One region of the Citrobacter sp. VF227 genome, then DNA from elsewhere that is predicted to be linked to it. Evidence: predicted binding sites of a transcription regulator. Region 1 holds the regulator's gene; the other holds the start of a gene.
What was found. The regulator Fur, encoded in region 1, represses iron uptake genes when iron is present. The targets are predictions, from matches to a motif close to ATAATAATGAGAACNACTATCAA.

Region 1 (11,992 bases):
AAAGAAGATATCGAGTACGTTGAGTCGATTAAAAACGACGTTGAATGGTTAGGTTTCCACTGGACTGGCGACATTCGCTACTCGTCGGATTACTTCGATCAGCTTCACGCCTATGCGGTAGAGCTTATTAATAAAGGTCTGGCGTACGTTGACGAACTGTCAGCGGACGAAATCCGCGAATACCGTGGCACGCTGACTCAGCCGGGCAAAAACAGCCCGTTCCGCGATCGTAGCGTCGAAGAGAACCTCGCGCTGTTCGAAAAAATGCGTACCGGTGGTTTTGAAGAAGGTAAAGCCTGTCTGCGCGCGAAAATCGATATGGCTTCGCCATTTATCGTGATGCGCGATCCGGTGCTGTACCGTATCAAGTTCGCTGAACACCACCAGACCGGCAATAAGTGGTGCATCTACCCGATGTACGACTTTACCCACTGCATCAGCGATGCGCTGGAAGGCATTACGCATTCACTGTGTACGCTGGAGTTCCAGGATAACCGTCGTCTGTACGACTGGGTGCTGGACAACATCACCATTCCGGTTCATCCGCGCCAGTACGAATTCTCGCGCCTGAATCTGGAATACACCGTGATGTCCAAGCGTAAGCTAAACCTGCTGGTGACCGACAAGCACGTTGAAGGCTGGGACGATCCGCGTATGCCAACAATTTCTGGCCTGCGTCGTCGCGGTTACACTGCTGCCGCGATCCGCGAGTTCTGCAAACGCATTGGCGTAACTAAGCAGGACAACACCATTGAGATCGCTTCTCTGGAATCCTGTATCCGCGAAGATCTGAACGAAAACGCTCCGCGCGCGATGGCGGTTATCGATCCGGTGAAACTGGTTATCGAAAACTACCCGCAGGGCGAAAGCGAGCTGGTCACTATGCCTAACCATCCGAACAAACCGGAAATGGGCAGCCGTGAAGTACCGTTTAGCGGTGAAATTTGGATCGATCGTGCAGACTTCCGCGAAGAAGCGAACAAGCAATACAAACGTCTGGTGATGGGCAAAGAAGTGCGTCTGCGTAACGCTTACGTGATCAAGGCCGAACGTGTCGAGAAAGATGCGGAAGGGAATATCACCACCATTTTCTGCACCTATGATGCCGATACCCTGAGCAAAGATCCGGCTGATGGTCGTAAAGTTAAAGGCGTTATTCACTGGGTGAGCGCGTCCCATGCGCTGCCGATTGAAATCCGTCTGTACGATCGCCTGTTTAGCGTTCCAAACCCAGGCGCGGCGGAAGACTTCCTGTCCGTCATTAACCCGGAATCGTTGGTCATTAAGCAGGGCTACGGTGAGCCATCGCTGCAGGCTGCGGTTGCAGGCAAAGCGTTCCAGTTTGAGCGTGAAGGTTACTTCTGTCTGGACAGCCGCTATGCAACAGCAGACAAGCTGGTGTTTAACCGCACCGTTGGTCTGCGCGACACGTGGGCTAAAGTCGGCGAATAAGTCGCAATACCTCCAGTCTAAACGCCGCGTCATGCGGCGTTTTTTTTCGCAAAAAAACCGTACGCCAGGCTCCGTTTGCGGAGCGAATTAATTACATGTCTGTAATAATGGAATGGCTGAATATTTTTACGTTTAAATAACTTACCTCAATATGAAATAGGCTGAAACCGATTTCATCCTCATGGAAAACAAGCGATTTTTTCAACTTTTCAACGCTTTTTTATCTGTCGATGAAAATGTAACAGAAAGCAATCAAATATGTGCGGTTGCTCATACTATTACATACTCGTTACAGAAAGAGATTGATAATTCGCGTCGCGAAAAATAGTCTATTCATTGTAGTCACTGAGGTTTTCTTAGCGCTACTTTTTTTATTTTTTTCGCTGTCCGCTTTTGTCGGCAGCATTTTTATGTCAAAGAGGATTAACATATGCGTACGTTTAGTGGCAAACGTAGTACGCTGGCGCTGGCTATCGCCGGTATCACAGCAATGTCGGGTTTTGTTGTCGCTCCCCAGGTACACGCCGAAGGATTTATTGATGACTCTACCTTAACCGGCGGCATCTACTACTGGCAGCGTGAGCGTGACCGTAAAGATGTGACCGATCACGACAAATACAAAACCAACCTTTCTCACTCCACCTGGAATGCTAACCTCGACTTCCAGTCCGGTTACGCGGCTGATATGTTTGGTATTGATATCGCAGCATTCACTGCTATTGAAATGAACGAAAGTAGCGAAAGCGGCCATCCAAACGAAATTGCATTCTCTTCCAAAAATAAAGGCTATGACGAAGATTACTCCGGCGATAAGAGCGGGATTAGCCTTTATAAAGCAGCAGCTAAATTTAAATATGGTCCAGCCTGGGCGCGTGCCGGTTACATTCAACCAACCGGACAGACTTTGCTGGCTCCGCACTGGAGCTTTATGCCAGGTACCTATCAGGGTGCTGAAGCTGGCGCCAACTTCGACTATGGCGATGCTGGTGCGCTGAGCTTCTCCTATATGTGGGCCAATGAATATAAAGCACCGTGGCACACCGAAGTTGATAAATTCTATCAGGCCGATAAGAAAACCAGCGTAGATTACCTGCACTCAATCGGTGCGAAATATGATTTCAAAAATAACCTGCTACTGGAAGCGGCATTTGGCCAGTCAGAGGGCTACGTCGATCAGTACTTCGCCAAAGCCAGCTACAAATTCGATTTAGGGGGTAATCCGTTTACCACCAGCTATCAGTTCTACGGCGCACGTGACAAAGTTGACGATCGCACCGTGAACGATATTTATGACGGTACGGCCTGGCTGCAGGCGCTGACCTTCGGTTATAAAGTAGCGGAAGTGGTTGACCTGCGTCTGGAAGGTACCTGGGTTAAAGCGGACGGGCAGCAGGGCTACTTCCTGCAGCGTATGACCCCGACCTACGCTTCATCAAACGGTCGCCTGGATATCTGGTGGGATAACCGTTCTGACTTCAACGCCAACGGCGAAAAGGCAGTTTTCTTCGGCGCAATGTATGATCTGAAGAACTGGAACCTGCCTGGCTGGGCAGTGGGCGCGTCCTACGTTTACGCATGGGATGCTAAACCAGCGACCTGGCAGCTCAACCCGGATGCGTACTACGACAAAAACCGCACTATCGAAGAGTCCTCTTACAGCCTGGATGCGGTCTACACCCTGCAAGATGGTCGTGCGAAGGGCACTATGTTTAAACTGCACTTCACCCAGTACGACAACCATTCAGACATTCCGAGCTGGGGCGGTGGTTACGGCAACATCTTCCAGGATGAGCGCGACGTGAAGTTCATCGTTATTGCTCCATTCACCATCTTCTAATGCCAATAGCGGCAGGCCGGGCGCCTGCCGCCTCGTTGAGGAAAGTGCTATGAAAAAACTGATACTCATCGCCGTTATGGCATCAGGGCTGGTGGCTTGTACGCAATCCCCTGCACCGAAAGAAGACAGCCGCCTGAAAGAAGCCTACAGCGCGTGTATTAATACCGCGCAAGGATCGCCGGAAAAAATAGAAGCCTGCCAAAGCGTGTTGAATGTACTGAAGAAAGAAAAACAGCATCAGCAGTTTGCCAATGAAGAAAGCGTACGTGTGCTGGATTATCAGCAGTGTATCCAGGCCACACGTACGGGGAACGATCAGGCCGTTAATGCTGATTGTGACAAAGTTTGGCAGGAAATTCGCAGCAAGAATGCCGCGCAGTAATTCAAAAAATGAAAAAGACAACGGGCGGAGATTTCTCCGCCCGTTTGCATTTCAGAGTTTATGTTCGAGCGGCTGATAACCCCGGCTCAACCGGATAAACAGCATTGCTGTAGCGGCGAGTCCGCAAAGTGCCGCACACATCAGCCACCATCCTGGTGAACTTTTATCCCCGGTTAGCTGGACCAGCGCTGTGGATATAACGGGTGTAAGGCCGCCAAAAATAGCTGTGGCAAGGCTGAATGCCAGTGAAAAACCCACTGTACGGACGTAGACAGGCATCACCTCGGTGAGTGCGGCAACCATTGCCCCGTTGTACATACCAAAAAAGAACGAAAACCAAAGCAGAACCAGTGTCATGCGCGTGAAATCTGGCGCGGCGGTGAGCCAGTGCATTACCGGCCAGGTGGTGATCAGTGCAAGTACAGTTATACCCATCAGCACCGGACGACGACCAATTCGGTCAGAAATCGCTCCGCCAATCGGCAGCCAGATAAAGTTAGAAATCCCGACCAGCATAGTGACTACCAGGCTGTCGCGCGCGCTCAGGTGGAGTACAGCCCTGCCGTAGGTCGGGGTATAGACGGTGATGAAGTAAAACGTTGTTGTGGTCATCGCCACCAGCAGCGTACCTGCAGCGATAAGACGCCAGTTTTTGACGATAGTGGTGAAAATTTCCCGAGTGTCGGGGCGGTGCGTGCGTTGTAAAAATGCGTCTGTTTCCTGCAGCGAGCGGCGGAGCACGAAGATCAAAGGAATAATCATGCAACCAATAAAGAAGGGAATGCGCCAGCCCCATTCCGAGATCTCATCATGTCCCAGGGTGGCGTTCAGGCCATAACCAATCAGCGCCGCCACCACAATGGCGACCTGTTGACTGGCGGACTGCCAGCTGGTGTAGAAGCCTTTATTGCCAGGCGTGGCGATTTCAGAAAGATAAACTGAGACGCCGCCTAACTCCACGCCTGCAGAAAATCCCTGTAATAATCGTCCAAGCAATACCAGCACGGGAGCCAGCAGACCAATACTGTGATAGCCGGGTACCAGGGCAATCAGCAGAGTACCGCAGCCCATAATCGCCAGCGTTACCATCAGACCTTTACGACGACCAATTCTGTCGATGTAAGCACCCAGTACAATGGCGCCAACGGGTCGCATTAAGAAACCCGAACCAAAAACGGCGAAAGTTAACATTAGCCCGGCAAATTCACTCTCCGCGGGAAAGAAGGTCTTTGCGATATAGGTGGCGTAAAACCCGAACAGAAAAAAGTCGAACTGTTCGAGGAAATTACCGCTGGTTACCCGCAGTATTGCGCCGAAAGTTCCGGCACGCGATGGATGTTGTGTCATTGGGTTTGCTCCACTGTCTTATCATAATATTTATAGAGGTAAGAGTGTGCGGGTTAGTTGTCTGTGATCCCCGCCTGTTTGCCGCGCCGTTTCTCAATCGCCCACTTGAGTAAGGCTGCGCAGCGGTAAAATCCATGGGCAAATTTTCCGTAAGGAATGGTCAGAAAGAGCGCCATGACCACGCCGAGGTGAATGGCGAGTAAAACAGCCATCCATGACGTGTCTCTTCCCGCCAGAAGCGCTAAACCGGTCAGACTGGTCAGCAGCAGCAGTAAAATAAAACCGCGATCCATCGGTTTTTGCCGTGCGTTGCCATGCAGCGGTGAACGCTTAACGTTCAGCCATAACAAACCCGCTGGGCCGATAATCAGGCCAATACCGCCTAATGTGCCCAATATTACCGGCACGCTGAGGAACGGATAGGGCGCTTCAATACCTGCGAAATAGTGATAGCCCGTCGCCACCACGGTGGCGGCAAAGCAGAGCATAAAACCGTAGAAGGTAAAGTGATGGTAACGGCGGCGCATCAGGGTGAAGGCATCATCTGCTTCGTTACACCCTTTGCCGTGCCCACCATCGAGATATTTCAGCGTCAGCGCATTGTGTGAGGCTTCAGCAATGTCGGTGGAAAGCGGTATTCCCGGAGAAATTTCGCGCCAGAATCGGATAACGCCCGCCATCAGCAGAACGATTGCCAGAATAAAGACTGAACCAAACATCCAGGCCAGCAGGTTATGCGGGAAAATTTGATAGAAATCACCGGCCAGTGGAGGATGGAGTAACGAGCCCTTTAACCCCATGGCGAGAAGTAAAAACAGGATCAGACCGAAAACCAGTGCCAGCGTCACGGTGACGCCAGCACGACGATAAAGCGCACCAAAGGCGGCGGGTTGTGCGTAGTGCTGATAGGTTTCCAGCCGGACTTCCGCCATTGCCTTCGGCACGTTGATGGCAAATTCATGAGGCGGGGCATACTGACACGCGTGCAGGCAGGCGCCGCAGTTATGGCACAGGTTCGCCAGATAGTTGATATCCGCTTTACCGAATTCCAGACGCTGCGTCATTGCCGGGAACACGGCGCAAAATCCTTCACAATAGCGGCAGGCGTTACACACCTGCATCACACGTTCAACTTCAGCTTCCGACTCGGTGATGATTTGCGCGTCGATGATCAATTTCTCAAGCTGTTTCATAACGTACCTCCTTCTGTGCTGCCAGAGCAGCCTCCTTTCCGGCAATGCGGCCAAAAGTGGTGCCGATCGACATCCCCACGCCTGCGGTGTAGCCCTTGCCCAGCACATTGCCTGCCATCATCTCTCCGGCGACGAACAGGTTGCGGCTTGGAAGCCCTGCAAAGTGTACGGCAGCGCGTTCATTCACTTTCAATCCGAGATAGGTGAAGGTGATCCCTGGCCGCAGGGCATACCCGTAGTAAGGCGGCTGGTCCAGCGGTCGCGCCCAGTGTGTCTTTGCGGGGGCTAACGCTTTCGTCGTGCAGTTATCCAGAATGGTATGGTCGAAATGGCCTGGCTGGCAGGCGTTGTTATACTGCGTTACGGTGTGGGTAAAACGTTCAGCATTGAGACCCAACTGATGCGCCAGATCCGCCAGCGTATTGGCCTGTGCGCCAGGAAAGACTGGTGGCATGAAGTGGCCGATGGCCTTACTGTCGATAATGGAGTAACCAATCTGCCCTGGCTGTTGGGCGACCAGTCGTCCCCAGATGGCGTAGCGTTTGGGCCAGAAATCTTCGCCTTCATCATAAAAACGCTCAGCGTCACGGTTGACGACAATGCCAAGCGAAACGCAGTCCACGCGGGTGCAAATTCCGCCGTCATATAATGGTGCTCTGGCATCAATGGCTACACAGTGTGACTGGGAGGGGTCGCCGATGATGTCCGCCCCGGCGTCGATCATAAATTTGAGCAGTACGCCCTGATTAAAGCGTGTGCCGCGAATCAGGAAGTTATCCGCAGGCCACTCACCGCGTTCATTTTCCCCCCAGGCTTCACGTAGCCATTCGCGGTTTGATTCAAACCCGCCAGCGGCAAGCACGCAGGATTTCGCTGTAATACGCTCTTTGCCCGCCAGCGCCGCCACGAATTCGCCGTTATGCAGTTCAAGCGCCTGTACCGGGGTGTTATAGCGGATTTGCACACCTAACTTTTCTGCGCTGCGATAATAGGCATTCACGAGGGCTTTCCCGCCGCCCATAAAAAAGGCGTTGGTTCGCGCCACGTGTAAAGCGCCAGAGAGGGGAGGTTGAAAATTCACGCCATGTCGGCGCATCCAGTCGCGGCATTGTGAAGAGGTGCGGATCACCAGACGTGCCAGGGCTTCGTTGGTATTTCCCTCCGTGACGCGCTGCAGATCCTGCCAATACTCCTCTTCAGGGTAGCTTTCCACCAGCACATCCTGCGGCTCATCATGCATACAGCGCAGATTACGCGTGTGTTGGGAGTTTCCCCCGCGCCATTCCCGGGGGGCTGCTTCGAGCAGGAGTACCGAAGCTCCTTGCTCCCGGGCGGTTAGGGCAGCACATAACGCGGCATTGCCACCGCCAATCACCAGAACGTCAACCATCGTATACTCCATTACCATTTAACTAATTGTTAAATTTGTAATTGAAATGTATACGTGCAGCTTGTGCGGGCGCTATAACGCAGTGCTAAAGGGGGTTTTAGTTATTGTAAAGGATAGCGCCAGGCCAGCGTCCCGCTTCTACCAGTTGATGCATCACTTTCGTCAGCACCACGCGGGCTGCGAGCCCCGCCGGGGTGAGTTCATCGTCAGAGAGGCTGACCAGAAAGTTGGGGCGACTCAGTATTGGATTATGGACGCCGATCACTCTTAGCGTCTCTTTATCGAGATGGGAAATTGCCGCGCCGGGCTGGAGAGTAGCGCCGATCCCACTGCGAACGGCGCGCATTAGTAGCGCCAGACCATCAATTTCTGTTGCGATCTCAATGCGTAGCGCGTGTTCCTGACAAATCGCTTCCAGCCTGCCGCGCAGACCGTGGCCTGGGCTAGGCATTATCAATGGAATATGTGCCAATTGGGCTGGAGCAATATTGTCATCAGTAATATCAGCCAGTAAAGCATGGGTGCCAATTAAAAACAGCCGCTCTTCGAGAATCGGTCTGGCGCTCCAGCGCAGGAGCTTTTCTTTTTGAAACACAACGGCCAGGTCAATCTGACGAGTGCTGATCATTCGTTCCAGGTTACCAGAGAGGCTTTCCACCACATGCAGACGGACATCACTATAGGTTTCTCGCATGGCGTTGATAAAAGGCATGCCGAGAATGGAAGCGGTACTGGGGGCCATGCCGACGCTGACGTGTCCGGAAAGGCGGGATTCTCGTGCGGCGAGGATTGCATCGTCTGCGTGACGGAGCGCCAGCTGCGCCTGGGCGTAAAATGCCAGCCCGGCGCTGGTGGGCGTCACGCCACGCGAGGTGCGTTGCAGCAGGCGAATAGCAAGTTCATTTTCCAGGCGGGACATTTGCTGGCTGAGTGCCGAAACCCCAATATTGAGATCGAGCGCCGCACTACCCATGCTGCCAGTTTCGACAATGCGAACAAAATAACGTAGCTGGCGAAGTTCCATTTCGATTCTCCGGAAGGGACAATTGATTTTTACATTAAAGCAACACAAGAGTGGAGGGAAGGGGGGAACGGGCTGAAAACGTGCATAAAAAAAGCCAACCGGATGGTTGGCTTTTCAGAAAGCATCACATTACTTGCCGTCGTGCGCGTGCTCATCTTCGCGACAATCACCTTCGGCGCAGTGACCGTAAAGATACAGGCTATGGTTGGTTAAACGAATACCATGTTTAGCCGCAATCTCACGCTGGCGCGCTTCGATGGAATCATCGCTGAACTCGACCACTTTGCCGCAGTCGAGGCAAATGAGGTGATCGTGATGATGCTGTTGAGTCAGTTCGAAGACGGATTTACCACCTTCAAAATTATGGCGGGTCACGATACCGGCATCATCAAACTGGTTCAACACGCGATACACGGTCGCCAGACCAATTTCTTCACCCATATCGATCAGGCGTTTGTACAAGTCTTCCGCACTGACGTGATGGTTATCCGGTTCCTGAAGAACTTCCAGAATTTTTAAACGAGGAAGCGTTACTTTCAGGCCAGCCTTCTTTAATGCGGTATTGTTGTCAGTCATGCGGAATCTGTCCTGTAGCTAAACGATTCACTTCATTAACAGAAGTGACAGAAATTGCACTTGAGATAATGCGATTCATTATAGAACTGCCATGGCTAAATGAAAACTGCAAGTCTCTGGCAAATATTGTTAATCAAAACGTGGTATCGCCGACAAACACACTGTGCAACACCCGATTGGCATCCAGCCATTGTACAGGGTCAGACGGAAAAGTTACAAATTTGTAGCAATTATTTTGATTGGTTTTATCTATTGATGCGGCGCAGATAGAAATCTACGCCGTACAAAATCAGGCATTGATGATTTCGTCGAGGTGCAGCTCTTCAGAGATCTGCTTAACCCATTTTTCTACGCGCTCTGCGGTCAGCTCAGGCTGACGGTCTTCATCGATAGCCAGCCCGACAAAGTGGTCGTCGTCAGCCAGACCTTTGGACGCTTCAAAGTGATAACCTGCAGTCGGCCAGTGACCAACGATGGTTGCGCCGCGCGGTTCGATGATGTCGCGAATGGTACCTAACGCGTCGCAGAAGTATTCTGCGTAATCTTCCTGGTCGCCGCAGCCGAACAATGCAACCAGTTTGCCGTTAAAATCAATGTCTTCGAGGGTAGGGAAGAAATCGTCCCAGTCACACTGTGCTTCACCGTAGTACCAGGTTGGAATGCCAAGCAGCAGAATGTCATACCCTTCGAGATCTTCTTTGCTGCTTTTTGCAATGTCATGAACGTCGGCAACGTCTTTACCAAGCTGTTTTTGAATCATTTTTGCGATATTTTCGGTGTTACCGGTGTCGCTGCCGAAAAAGATGCCAGTGATTGCCATGAGTAAAATAACCTCTTGAAACTTATTGAAATGGTGGTGGCGCATTGCCCACGGATAAGGGCAATCATAGCAGAACAGTCAGGCATGCGGAAACAGCAAACACACAGGACTGCACTCTGTGCTACACGATTTATGATTTAGAGCAGAAATTCAGACTATGCCTGATCGCGCAACGCGCTGAGTTGGGTCATCAGCATCTCTTCGATGAGTTCACTGCGACTCATGTTGCGCGCCTCGGCCAGCTCGTTCAGAGCGTCAACGGCATCAGCGTTCAGTTTCAGTTCGACACGCTTAAGCCCGCGAACTTTATCGCGTTTAAGCTGATTACGTTTGTTAATACGTAACTGTTCATCACGCGAGAGCGGATTAGTTTTGGGTCGTCCCGGGCGACGCTCCTGCGCGAACAGATCTAATGTCGTACGGTCCGTTTGTTCTTTGGCCATGATCTTGGTGACTTCGGGGAAACAATCAGCCAGGCGTCTGCCCGGATGGATAGCGCGCCATAATACATCAGCAGGGGAGACACGCCAACGTCCACGCGCGTAATCGCGCACAGACGCTGAGTTTTTAATCAGTTAGCCTGTTCATTCAGATAACGACGGATGGCGCGCAGCACCGCCTCCGGTTTTTCTGCATGCACCCAATGCCCGGCACCTGCTATAACGTGCGCCCGAGCCTGCGGGAATTGCGCCAGCAGTTGGTCACGATACGCTTCGGTAACATACGGTGAATTGCCACCCGGGATAAACAGCGCCGGGTGCTCCCATGCCGGAATGGTCTCCCAACCGACGATATGAGGATATTGATCCCACAGCACAGGAACATTAAAGCGCCACTCGCCGTCAACAAAGGATTTCAGCAGAAACTGGATCACACCTTCTTCATGCAGGTGCTGACGCATAACGCTCGCCGCCTGCTGACGCGAAGAGGATTGCGCGTCAGTTACCGCGTTAATGGCAGCAAAAATCTTATCGTGGCGGCGAACATGGTAGTCAACGGGAGCAATGTCGATGGCGACCAGCCGTTCGACACGTTCAGGGGCCAGCGCGGTCAGCGCCATGACGGCTTTGCCACCCATCGAGTGACCAATAAAGATCGCTTTTTCGATCTGCCGATCGTCCAGTGTATCCAGCAGATCTTGCGCCATAGCCGGATAATTCATCTCAGGTGAACGAGGGGAGAGGCCATGATTTCGCATATCAACCTGGATGATATCGTGATCGGCCACTAGATCGCGTGCCAGGATCCCGAGGTTATCCAGACTGCCAAACAGGCCGTGAACCAGGACGATGGGAGAATTATTGTGCAGGTTTTGCGCAGATTGCGCTCGGATATTCAATTTCATGGCAAAGTTCTTTTTTTCACACTGACGGGTTAGGGTATCATGTTGACCATTCTGCCACATGGCTGCAACAACTACGGTTACTCCGAGTTTTGCGTGCCACCAGGCTTGACGCTATCCGCTGTTGGGATTTGCCTTTACACTACGCGTGTTGACCCAACAACTTGTATTCAGCTAAACACTGCACTGGATTAAGATGAAAACGATTGAAGTTGATGATGAACTCTATAGCTATATTGCCAGCCACACCAAGCATATCGGCGAGAGCGCATCCGACATTTTACGGCGTATGTTGAAATTTTCCGCCGCATCACAGCCTGTCATTCCGGTAGTAAAAGAAGTCCGCGCTGTGCAAGCTGTCGTGGAAGCCAAGCCGGTTAACCCCGTAAAAGATAAAGTGCGCGCGATGCGTGAACTGCTGCTGTCCGACGAATACGCTGAACAGAAGAAAGCAGTAAATCGCTTTATGCTGGTGCTGTCTACACTCTATTCACTGGATCACAACGCGTTCGCCGAAGCAACGGAATCGTTGCACGGACGTACGCGCGTTTATTTTGCAGCGGATGAACAGACGCTGTTGAAAAATGGTAATCAAACCAAACCGAAGCACGTGCCAGGCACGCCGTACT
Region 2 (11,992 bases), on a different contig from region 1:
GCAGGTTGACGTGTTGTATCGTGACCAGGAAGCCTGGACCCGGGCGGCGATTCTGAATACTGCCCGTTGCGGCATGTTCAGTTCAGATCGCTCCATCCGCGATTATCAGGCGCGTATCTGGCAGGCGAAACGTTAAGGAATCGCGATGGAAAGCAAACGTCTGGATAATGCCGCGCTGGCGGCGGGGATCAGCCCCAATTACATTAATGCCCACGGTAAACCGCAGTCTATTGGTACCGAAACCAAGCGGCGTTTGCTTGACGCCATGCATCGCACCACCGCCGCCACTCCGGTGGCGGTGACCCCAGTGCCGAATGTCATGGTTTATACCGCCGGTAAGAAAATGCCGCTGGCGGTTGAGGGAAGCGGAGAGTTTACCTGGCTGCTGACTACCGAAGAGGGCGTGCAGCACAAAGGGCATGCCGTCGGTGGTAAATCTTTCAACCTTCCGGCCAGGCTGCCGGAGGGATATCACACGCTGACCTTGACCCAGGGTGAGCTGCGTAGCCATTGTCGCGTCATCGTGGCGCCAAAACGCTGTTATGAACCGCAGGCGCTGTTAGCCGGGCAGAAGCTGTGGGGCGCATGCGTTCAGCTCTACACCTTGCGTTCAGAAAAAAACTGGGGGATTGGCGACTTTGGCGATTTGCGCGCCATGCTGGTGGATGTGGCGCAACGCGGCGGCGCGTTTATCGGGCTCAATCCGATTCATGCGCTGTACCCGGCGAACCCGGAGAGCGCCAGCCCGTACAGCCCGTCGTCACGTCGCTGGCTGAACGTTATTTATATTGATGTTAACGCAGTAGATGATTTCCGCCTGAGTAAAGAGGCGCAGGCCTGGTGGCAGAAACCCGCGACTCAGCAAGCGCTGCAACGCGCGCGCGATAGTGAATGGGTTGATTACTCTACCGTTACCGTCCTGAAGATGACCGCGTTACGTATGGCATGGAAAAATTTCTCTGCACGTGACGATGAGCAGATGGCGGCATTTCGCCAGTTTGTCACTCGGGAGGGAGATAGCCTGTACTGGCAGGCAGCCTTTGACGCGCTGCATGCGCATCAGGTGCAAGAGGATGCATTGCGCTGGGGCTGGCCGGTGTGGCCGCAGGCACTCCAGACGGTGGACTCACCGGAAGTAAAACGCTTCTGCGAAGCACATCGTGACGATGTGGATTTCTATCTGTGGTTACAGTGGTTGGCGTATACCCAGTTTGCTGACTGCTGGAAAACCAGCCAAAGTTTTGCGATGCCGATTGGACTGTATCGCGATCTGGCGGTTGGTGTGGCCGAAGGCGGGGCGGAAACCTGGTGCGACCGCGAGCTGTATTGCCTGAAAGCCTCGGTTGGCGCTCCGCCGGATATTCTCGGTCCGCTCGGGCAAAACTGGGGGCTGCCGCCGATGGATCCGCACATCATCACGGCACGCGCCTACGAACCGTTTATCGAACTGCTGCGCGCCAATATGCAGAACTGCGGCGCGCTGCGTATCGACCATGTTATGTCGATGCTGCGTCTGTGGTGGATCCCCTACGGTGAAACTGCCGATCACGGCGCTTACGTGCACTATCCGGTCGATGACCTGCTTTCAATTCTGGCGCTGGAAAGTAAACGTCATCATTGCATGGTAATTGGTGAGGATCTGGGCACCGTGCCGGTAGAAATCGTCAGCAAGCTGCGCGACAGCGGCGTGTACTCCTATAAAGTGCTTTATTTTGAGAATGACCATGAGAAAAACTTCCGTGCGCCGAAAGCGTACCCGGAACAATCAATGGCAGTCGCGGCGACGCATGACCTTCCTACGCTTAAAGGTTATTGGGATAGCGGCGATCTGACGCTGGGTAAGGCGCTGGGCCTGTACCCGGATGAGGTTGTGCTGCGTGGGTTGTATCAGGACCGAGAACTGGCGAAGCAGGGGCTGCTGGACGCGTTGCACAAGTACGGCTGTTTGCCAAAACGTGCTGGTCACAAGGCGTCACTGATGTCGATGACGCCGATTCTTAATCGCGGCATGCAACGCTACATCGCTGACAGCAACAGTGCGCTGCTGGGCCTACAACCGGAAGACTGGTTGGATATGGCTGAACCGGTCAACATTCCGGGGACCAGCGACCAGTACAAAAACTGGCGGCGTAAGCTCACCGCCATGCTGGAGCAGATGTTTGCCGATGAGAGAGTGAACAAGCTGATTAAGGATTTGGATAAGCGGCGAAAAGTGGCCGCGAAGAAGAAGTAAAAAAGCCGGGGATTCCCCGGCTTTTTTTGTCTGAAACGTGTGTTGTTAAACTACCATACCCAGCAGCAGACACCCTACCAGGCCGCAGACGGAGATAATGGTTTCCAGCATTGACCATGACTTGATGGTTTCACCGATAGTCAGGTTGAAGTACTCCTTGAACAGCCAGAAGCCTGGATCGTTCACGTGGGAGAAGATGACCGAACCGGAACCCACCGCAATAACCATTAGCTCAGGGCTTACGCCGGTCGTTGCAATCAGTGGTGCCACAATCCCGCCTGCGGTGATTGCTGCAACAGTTGCAGAACCCAGTGCGATACGCAGGACCGCCGCGATAGACCATGCCATCAGCAGTGGAGACACGTTAGAGCCGTGCATCATTGATGCAATGTATTTGTCCACGCCGCTATCAACCAGGACCTGTTTGAAGGCACCGCCGCCGCCGATGATCAACAGCATCATCGCAATGATTTTGATTGAGGACACCAGCGTGTCGTTAATCTGATCCATCGAACGTCCACGGTTCAGACCAAACGTGAACATCGCAATCAGCACCGCGATAAGCGTTGCCATAACCGGGTCACCGAGGAATTCTGCAACCGTCAGGAAAGCATGACCTTTCGGCAGAATCATCTCCGCCACGGCACGCATCGCCATCAGGATCACCGGTACCAGAGAGGTCCAGACGCTGACGCCAAAGCCAGGCATCTCTTCTTCAGTGAAGGTTTTTGCGCTGTACAGACCTTCCGGGATCGGCTTGTCGATACCTTTCAGGAAACGTGCGTATACCGGACCGGCGAGAATAACGGTCGGGATTGCCAGAATCGTACCAAACAGCAGGGTTTTGCCCATATCTGCATGGAAAATAGTGGCGATAGCCGTCGGACCCGGGTGCGGTGGCAGGAAGCCGTGCGTTACGGACAGCGCCGCAGCCATCGGCACGCCAACGTACAACAGCGGGATGTTGGCAGCTGCGGCAATGGTGAACACCAGCGGCAGCATCAGTACGAAACCAACTTCGTAGAACAAGGCAAAACCAACGGTGAAGCCGGTTAATACCACCGCCCACTGAATATGTTTTTTGCCGAATTTAGCAATCAGGGTGGTTGCGATGCGCTGTGCGCCGCCGCAGTCCGCCAGCATTTTGCCCAGCATGGCGCCAAAACCCATAATCAGGGCGAGGCTGCCAAGGGTTCCGCCGACGCCGGCTTTAATCGAACCGATGACTTTATCCAGTGGCATCCCTTGCATCAATCCGACAGCAAGCGCCACCAGGACGAGAGCGATGAAACCGTTCATTTTGAAACGGATCATCAGGAGGAGTAACAAGATTACACCGATAGCAACGATGACTAATGGCATGATTTACCTGGCCTTAACTTTGTTATGGGTAACGTCAGTGTTTAGATGACAAATTCCGATTGTCCCGACCGGGAACAGAGTATTCTCAGCACCAATGCTGGTTGCCTGCAAAACTAATCAGTTTAGCGGACTATTATGTGTGTGTTAGGTGCTGATACGAATGATACGGGTAACATATGGCGCTTGAAAATCACCTGGGCAGGCAAAATTTAAATTATGAGAGGCTGGTCAAATTATGAGGAAGATTGTTGCAGGAGATATGCGAAGAATTTTCGACCCGGCAGGGATTAGGCTACCGGGCAAATACAGACGGGCTTAGTAGTAAGAGTGTTCGCCACGCTGGTGTTCGGTTAAATCGCGAACGCCTTTCAGTTCAGGGAATTCAGCCAGCAGCTGCTTCTCGATACCTTCTTTCAGCGTCACATCGACCATTGAACAGCCGTTACAGCCGCCGCCAAACTGCAGAATGGCGTAGCCTTCATCGGTGATTTCCATCAGTGAGACGCGACCGCCATGGCCTGCCAGCTGTGGATTGATCTGTGATTGCAGCATGTACTCCACGCGTTCCATCAGCGGTGCATCATCGGCCACTTTACGCATTTTGGCGTTTGGTGCCTTCAGCGTCAGCTGGGAACCTAACTGGTCGGTAACGAAATCGATTTCTGCATCTTCCAGATACGGTGCGCTCAGTTCATCAACATATGCGGTCAGCAGGTCAAATTTAATGGCGGTGTCGGTTGCTTCCACGGCGTCCGGCGGACAATAAGAAACGCCGCATTCAGCGTTAGGCGTGCCGGGATTAATCACAAATACGCGGATTTGTGTCCCTTCTTCCTGATTTGCCAGCAGTTTGGCAAAGTGCGCTTGTGCAGCATCGGAAATATGGATCATAGTAATGGCCTAATAGTTGACTATTTTACTTGGTTATAATACGCCCATCATCGAGGCTCTACAAGGTTCGACACAGGCACCATACCTGGACAGTCGCGGCGCCGTTGCGTAAAAGCAGCTGCGCGATTTCCGCGACGGTACTTCCGGTAGTGACGACATCATCCACAATAACCATATGGAGTCCCTGCACCGGCAATTCAAGGCGAAAGGCGTTTTTCAGGTTACGTTTACGCAATCGGGCGCTGAGATGGTGCTGCGTGGCGGTTGCCCGAACCCGCGAGATGGTCCGGCTGTCCCAGTCGCAACCCAGCCAGTGCGCCAGTGGGCGACACAGCAATTCGCTCTGATTAAACCCCCTGCGCCAGTGCCGTCGTTGCCAGAGCGGGACGCTGACGAGCCTGTCTGGCAGGGGAAGACCGCTGACGCGCCGGGCCTGTAATACCTCCAGCAACAGCAAACGTGAAAGGGCGGAGGCCATTTCACTGCGTCGCGAAAACTTGAACTGGTGGATAAGTCCGCTCAACGGCGGAAGATAGTCGCTGATGGTGACCAGGCGCTGCCACGGTGGGGGTTTTTGCAAGCAACGTCCGCAGGGAACGACGGCGTGGGCGGCAGGGAGTCCGCATTGAGGGCAAAGGCTGACGTGCTGACGCGTTGCCCGTGCGCAGACTGAACAGATCCCCCAATGCCCTAACGTCAGGGGCATTCGGCATAGCCAGCACAATCCCGGTACTGTTAGCATAGAAACATCCTGTTAGGCTAAAAGAGAACAATAACTGATGAATGACATCTGGTGGCAGACCCAGGGTTCGGGAAATTGCCATCTTGTGCTGCTGCACGGATGGGGACTGAATGCGCAAGTGTGGCATTGCATAAGCGAGGAACTGAGCTCGCATTTCACGCTGCATCTTGTCGACTTACCGGGATTTGGCCGCAGCCAGGGTTTCGGCGCGATGTCGCTGGAAGAGATGGCTGAGCGGGTATTAAAACAGGCGCCGGAGAACGCTATCTGGCTCGGCTGGAGTCTGGGGGGGTTGGTTGCAAGCCAGGTGGCGTTAACTCATTCTGAGCGTGTTCAGGCGTTGGTGACCGTGGCGTCATCCCCTTGCTTTAGCGCGCGTGAGGAGTGGCCGGGCATCAAGCCAGAAGTGCTGGCCGGTTTCCAGCAGCAACTGAGTGAAGATTTCAAGCGTACGGTGGAGCGTTTTTTGGCGTTGCAAACGATGGGCACGGAAACCGCCCGTCAGGATGCGCGAGCGCTGAAGAAAACGGTACTGGCTTTACCCATGCCGGATGTTGAGGTACTTAATGGCGGGCTGGAGATCCTGAAAACGGTCGATTTGCGTGAGCCATTGTGCTCGGTGGAAATGCCTTTCCTGCGGTTGTACGGCTATCTCGATGGACTGGTTCCGCGCAAAGTCGTCCCGATGCTCGATGCCCTGTGGCCACAGAGCGAGTCGTTGGTGTTTGCCAAAGCGGCGCATGCACCGTTTATCTCGCATCCTGCCGAGTTTTGCGCAGCGCTGGTGGCGTTAAAACAGAAACTGAATTGTTTCTAAAGTAACGGATATCTGCATAAACGAGTTATCCGGCCTGAACATTTGCAGTTATTTGTAGGCCGGATTAGCGTAGCGCCATCCGGCAGGAGCAGCAAATTAACGCAAGGCCCACCATTCGCGCAGGCAGGCTTTACCTTCCGGGCAACTTTTGCAGCTTCCGGAAAGACACCCGTCGGCATCCTCCTGAATCCGCACCGCTTTGCCCATTTTTTCTAACTGATTCAGCATGGCGTCAATCATAGGCTGTGGGGTATGTAGCGTGTGGCTAATTTGTGTTGCCTCCATGCGCCCCCGCAAAGCCAATAAATCACGAACCTGAATTAGTGATGCCATTGTCGATAACCTTAGTGGCAATCGCCAGTTGTGCTGGAACAGCAGGAACTCGCCGTTCTGTTGGTTGCCAGCAGGGCGAGGTCTACGCGGCTACGAGCTCGACGCAGCAGGCCCAGTAACACGATGTTAAACAGGATGACCGCTAAAATGCACACCAGACTGTAGGTCGGGTGCTCTTTGTAGCTGACCGTCTGATAAAACAGCGTCGACAGAGAGTAGGCGATATTCAGGCCCCACAGAATCGAGAAGCCCATCCAGCCACGGCTGGATTCACGTGCGATAGCGCCCATAACTGAAATGCACGGCACATACAGCAAAACAAAGATCAGGTAGCTGTACGCGGCGGCGGCGCTGCCAAATTTCTCGCCCATCACGCCCATTGCGCCGGTAGCCATTTCACCGTCGCCCTTGCTGGCTTCGATAGGGTTAGCCAGTACGCTCAGGCTGAAGGTGTCTTTCAGGCTTTGCCAGGTTTCATCCACTGCGCCGAGCAGCTCGTCACCGAGGTGGAAATCTGCCGGATTGAACTCTTCTTCCTGAATGTTTTCTGCGGTATAGAGCGTGTTCAGCGTACCAACGACCACTTCTTTTGCCATCGCGCCGGTGAACAAACCTACGGTTGCCTGCCAGTTATCTTCGTGAACGCCAATCGGTTTAAACACGGGAGTAATAACACGGCTAACGGAGGCCAGAGCAGAGTCGTTGATGTTATCGACGATTTTCCCGCTCAGTGAGAAACTGTTAAACGCGCTGAGGAAAATGCTGACGATGATGATGACTTTACCCGCACGCAGAACGAAGCCTTTCAGGCGTTGCCAGGTCTGAATGATCAGACTCTTGATGTGCGGCACGTGGTATACCGGCAGCTCCATCACGAACGGCGTTGCTTCACCACGCATAATGGTGTGTTTGAGCATCAGGCCCGTCAACACCGCCATCACGATACCCAGTACGTACAGCGAGAAGACCGCCAGTGCGCCGTTCTGACCAAAGAACGCCGCGGCAAAGACGGCGAAAATCGCCAGACGTGCGCCGCAGGACATAAACGGCGCCATCATGATGGTCATCAGACGCTCACGCGGGGCGTCCAGCGTACGTGCGCCCATCACTGACGGTACGTTACAGCCAAAGCCGACGATCAGCGGGACGAACGACTTGCCCGGCAGTCCCAGCGCCTGCATCAGACGGTCCATCACAAACGCGGCGCGCGCCATGTAACCGGAGTCTTCAAGGAAGGAGAGGAACAGGTACATCATGCCGATTTGCGGTACCAGCGGCAGCACGGTGTTAATCCCGCCGCCAAGCCCCTGGGCCAGGAAGATAGTGAGCCAGTCCGGGAAGTGCAGCGTGTAGCCAATCCACTGAATACCATGGATAAAGAGCGCAACGGAGCCGACGTCAAACAACGGTTGCAGCGCGCCGCCAATGTTAATGGCGAGCAGGAACATCAGGTACATCACGAACAGGAAAATCGGCAGCCCGAGGAAGCGGTTGAGAACGATTTTATCTACTGCTGTGGTGAATCGGCTTGGCTCTGCCGTCAAGGTATTGCTTACGGTATCGCAGATAGCGGCAATGCACTGATAGCGCGCATCGGCGATATGCAGCGCCGGATCGTCCATTGTTTCGCTCAGGCGTGCGATGGAGGCATCGAGATTTTGCGCGGCATCACCCGCGTAGGCGCGGCTGTAGATATCGCCTTCCAGCATCTGCAGGCCCAGCCAGCGGCGCTGTTGTAGCGGCATATCTTTGGCCATCGCGTCGGCGAGAGAGTCCGCTTCCTGCAGCAGCGGCTGGGCATAATGGACCAGCTCGACGGTGTCGTTTTCTTTGTAGCGGTCGATCGCCAGCTTCAGCGCTTCTATGCCGCGGGCGCGGGTGGAAACCAGCGGAACCACCGGGCAGCCAAGACGCGCTGAGAGGGCGTCTATATCGATACGGATTTGCTGCTTTTCAGCGATATCCAGCATATTCAACGCGACGATGCAGGGGATGCCCAGCTCAAGCAGTTGCAACGTCAGGTAGAGATTGCGTTCAAGGTTTGACGCATCGACCACGTTGATCAACAGATCTGCGTCGCCGCTCAAAATATAGTGACAGGCAATCTGCTCATCGAGAGAAGTCTGAGATGAGATTGTCGTCAGAGAATAGGTGCCGGGTAAATCCACCAGCGTGACCTGATGGTCCGTTGTGGCGAAATGACCTTCTTTACGCTCAACGGTAACGCCAGCCCAGTTACCTACACGCTGGCGCGCGCCGGTGAGCTGGTTGAATAAGGTTGTCTTGCCGGAATTAGGATTACCAATTAAACCAATGGTTAGTTTTTTCATTTTTATAGACTCACTGTATTAACAGGAAACCGCTTCCACTTCTAATAACGCCAGATCTTTCTTACGCAATACCAGACTTACACGACGCGTTTCGATATGGATAGGATCGCCGAGCGGGGCGACGCGTACCACGTTGAAGGAGGAGCCGGGCAGCATGCCAAGTGACAACAGTTTCTGACGATAAGCCGGGCTGATTTCACGGGCAAAACCGGTAATTTTCCACGCACTGTCAGGAGTGAATTGCATAGGGACCTACTTATATCTCGCTAACTGGATGATTACCTCATGGGGCGACAGGGCGGCATGAGACCAGATGATTAGCCAACGTAAGGAAAGAGTAAATAATCAACAGAACAATGATAATGAGAATGGTTTCTATCATCAATAGAATAAATGTGACGGAATGTAGAATTGAACAATAATTTGAGCCAATTTTGATATTTCTCAACATTTATTCCGCTTTGGAATGAATGTTTCTGCAGTGTCATTATTGACTTTCTTAATGTGTAATTAAGGTTTTATTTGTTAACGAAATGATAAATATAAGTAGGGAAGAGAAAATAATATATTAAATATGCCGGACAGAGGTTTACACCGCCATCCGGCACACGATCCAAACTTAGCGTTTTTTACCCATTGCCGCCGCCAGCGCATCCATCATGGCGCTGTTGCCCGCAGGCTGTGCGTCACGACCGCGAGGTTTCGCGGCTTTGGGGGCCGAGCGATTAGCCTGAGCGCGATCGTTGTTCCCACCGCCGCGACGCGCATTGGTTTCACCCGGTTGCTCGTCCAAACGCATGGTCAGCGCGATACGCTTGCGTTGCAGGTCAACTTCCAGCACTTTCACCTTCACAATATCGCCCGCTTTCACCACGGTGTGCGGATCGTCGACGAACTTATTCGACAATGAAGAGATATGCACCAGACCGTCCTGATGAACACCAATATCAACAAACGCGCCGAAGTTGGTGACGTTGGTGACTGCCCCTTCCAGAATCATCCCCGGCAGCAGGTCATTCATGGTTTCTACGCCATCAGCAAACTGTGCGGTTTTAAATTCAGGACGCGGGTCGCGGCCCGGTTTTTCCAGCTCTTTAATGATGTCGGTGACGGTCGGCACCCCGAAACGTTCATCGGTAAAATCGGCAGCTTTCAGATTGCGCAGTTCGTTGCTATTGCCCATCAGGTCACGCAACGATTGCTCGGTGGCGGCCAGAATTCGTTCCACAATCGGGTAGGCTTCCGGGTGAACGGTGGAGGCATCCAGTGGGTTATCGCCATGATTGATACGCAGGAAGCCCGCGCATTGTTCAAAGGCTTTAGGCCCCAGACGGCTGACTTTCAGCAACTGCTGACGGTTCTGGAACTGACCGTTCTCATCGCGCCAGGCGACAATGTTTTGCGCCATCATGCGCGTCAGACCGGCAACGCGGGTTAACAACGGTACGGAGGCGGTATTGAGATCGACGCCGACGGCGTTCACGCAGTCTTCCACCACCGCATCCAGCTTACGTGCCAGCTGCGTCTGGCTAACGTCGTGCTGATATTGGCCCACGCCGATCGATTTAGGATCGATTTTCACCAACTCTGCAAGTGGATCCTGCAGACGACGGGCGATGGACACCGCGCCACGCAATGAAACGTCGAGATCCGGGAACTCCTGCGCCGCCAGCTCGGAAGCTGAGTAAACCGATGCCCCGGCTTCGCTGACGATCACTTTCTGCGCGGTGACTTTCGGGAACTGTTTCTGCATGTCGAGGAAGAAACGCTCGGTTTCGCGTGACGCCGTGCCGTTACCAATCGCTACCAGCTCAACGTGGTATTTTTCGCACAGCGTCGCCACAGCAACGGCAGCTTTGGCGGCCTGACCTGTGTGTGGATAAATGGTGTCGGTCGCGACCAGCTTGCCGGTGCCGTCAACAACTGCCACCTTCACGCCGGTACGCAGGCCGGGATCAAGTCCCATGGTGGCACGCAGACCCGCAGGCGCGGCCATCAGCAGATCGTGCAGGTTACGGGCGAAGACGTTAATAGCTTCGTCTTCGGCGCGCTCACGCACGGTGCCCATCAGCTCGGTTTCGAGGTGCATCAGCACCTTAATACGCCAGGTCCAACTGACCACGCCTTTACGCCAGCTGTCGGCAGGTGCGTTGTTCAGGCGTAATCCCAGGTGGTCCTGGATAATCTGTTCGCCGTGGCTTTCTTTTGGCGGCTCATCGAATTGCGGATCGGCATTCAGCGAAAGCTGTAGCACACCTTCGTTACGGCCACGGAACATGGCCAGCGCACGGTGGGATGGCACGGTAGAGATCGGTTCGTGATGATCGAAGTAGTCGCGGAACTTCGCGCCTTCCTCTTCTTTGCCGCTTACCACAGTGGAGACCAGATGGGCGTTTTTCCACAAGTAATCACGTACTTTCGCCAGCAGTGCAGCGTCTTCAGCAAAGCGTTCCATCAGAATATAGCGTGCGCCGTCGAGGGCGGCTTTGGTATCCGCCACGCCGTTTTCGGCGTTGAGATACTTTGCGGCTTCGGTTTCCGGGTCGTGGGACGGTTCGTTCCACAGCAGGTCAGCCAGCGGCTCAAGGCCTGCTTCAATGGCGATTTGCCCACGGGTGCGACGCTTAGGTTTGTACGGCAGATAGAGATCTTCGAGTTCGGTCTTACTTAACGTGCCGTTGATCGCTTTCGCCAGATCGTCGGTCAGTTTGCCTTGCTCGCCGATAGATTTCAGGATTGCCTGACGGCGGTCTTCCAGTTCACGCAGATATCCCAGACGGGTTTCCAGATTACGCAGTTGCGTATCATCCAGACCGCCGGTGATTTCCTTACGATAACGTGCGATAAACGGCACGGTGTTCCCTTCGTCAAGCAGGCGAACGGCAGCTTCTACCTGTTCAGCACGAGCCTGAATTTCACCTGCGATAATGCGGCAGAAAGAATCATTCATCATGGATAGCTTCGTCTATAGGATAAAAAATCAGGGGATAGTTATACGGATTGACTGGCAAAAATGCCAGTCATCTACCGGGGCTTCGGATTGTTCCGGTCTCACTTAACGTATTCAATCTCGTTCACGTACCAGCTGGCTTCTCCGCCTGGAGTGTTTACCACAGCCAGATCGCCGACCTCTTTTTTCAGCAGCGCCCGCGCCATTGGCGAGTCGATAGAGATGTAATCTTTCCGGCCGAAGATCTCGTCGTAACCGACAATGCGGAATTTGCGGATGTCGCCATCGTCATTTTCAATCTCAACCCATGCGCCAAAGAAGACTTTACCCTCCT

Region 2: a site for Fur is predicted at 9,065-9,087, ahead of feoA (ferrous iron transporter A). Genes of this name have one in related genera too.

Annotation. Positions count from the first base shown of each region.
Region 1 is NZ_JBRFVF010000002.1:516,807-528,798, reverse strand. It holds gene glnS (glutamine--tRNA ligase) at 1-1,452, shown strand, start outside; gene chiP (chitoporin ChiP) at 1,883-3,289, shown strand; gene chiQ (ChiQ/YbfN family lipoprotein) at 3,339-3,671, shown strand; gene tcuC (tricarballylate/proton symporter TcuC) at 3,723-5,018, opposite strand; gene tcuB (tricarballylate utilization 4Fe-4S protein TcuB) at 5,072-6,211, opposite strand; gene tcuA (FAD-dependent tricarballylate dehydrogenase TcuA) at 6,198-7,601, opposite strand; gene tcuR (tricarballylate utilization LysR family transcriptional regulator TcuR) at 7,699-8,625, opposite strand; gene fur (ferric iron uptake transcriptional regulator) at 8,755-9,201, opposite strand; gene ACU8YC_RS10005 (ryhB-regulated fur leader peptide) at 9,194-9,280, opposite strand; gene fldA (flavodoxin FldA) at 9,491-10,021, opposite strand; gene ybfE (LexA regulated protein) at 10,177-10,464, opposite strand; gene ybfF (esterase) at 10,593-11,366, opposite strand; gene seqA (replication initiation negative regulator SeqA) at 11,560-11,992, shown strand, end outside.
Region 2 is NZ_JBRFVF010000005.1:61,036-73,027, reverse strand. It holds gene malP (maltodextrin phosphorylase) at 1-136, shown strand, start outside; gene malQ (4-alpha-glucanotransferase) at 146-2,233, shown strand; gene gntT (gluconate transporter) at 2,279-3,595, opposite strand; gene nfuA (Fe-S biogenesis protein NfuA) at 3,911-4,486, opposite strand; gene gntX (DNA utilization protein GntX) at 4,545-5,228, opposite strand; gene bioH (pimeloyl-ACP methyl ester esterase BioH) at 5,266-6,045, shown strand; gene feoC ([Fe-S]-dependent transcriptional repressor FeoC) at 6,142-6,378, opposite strand; gene feoB (Fe(2+) transporter permease subunit FeoB) at 6,390-8,708, opposite strand; gene feoA (ferrous iron transporter A) at 8,727-8,954, opposite strand; gene ACU8YC_RS16625 (Tex family protein) at 9,328-11,661, opposite strand; gene greB (transcription elongation factor GreB) at 11,760-11,992, opposite strand, start outside.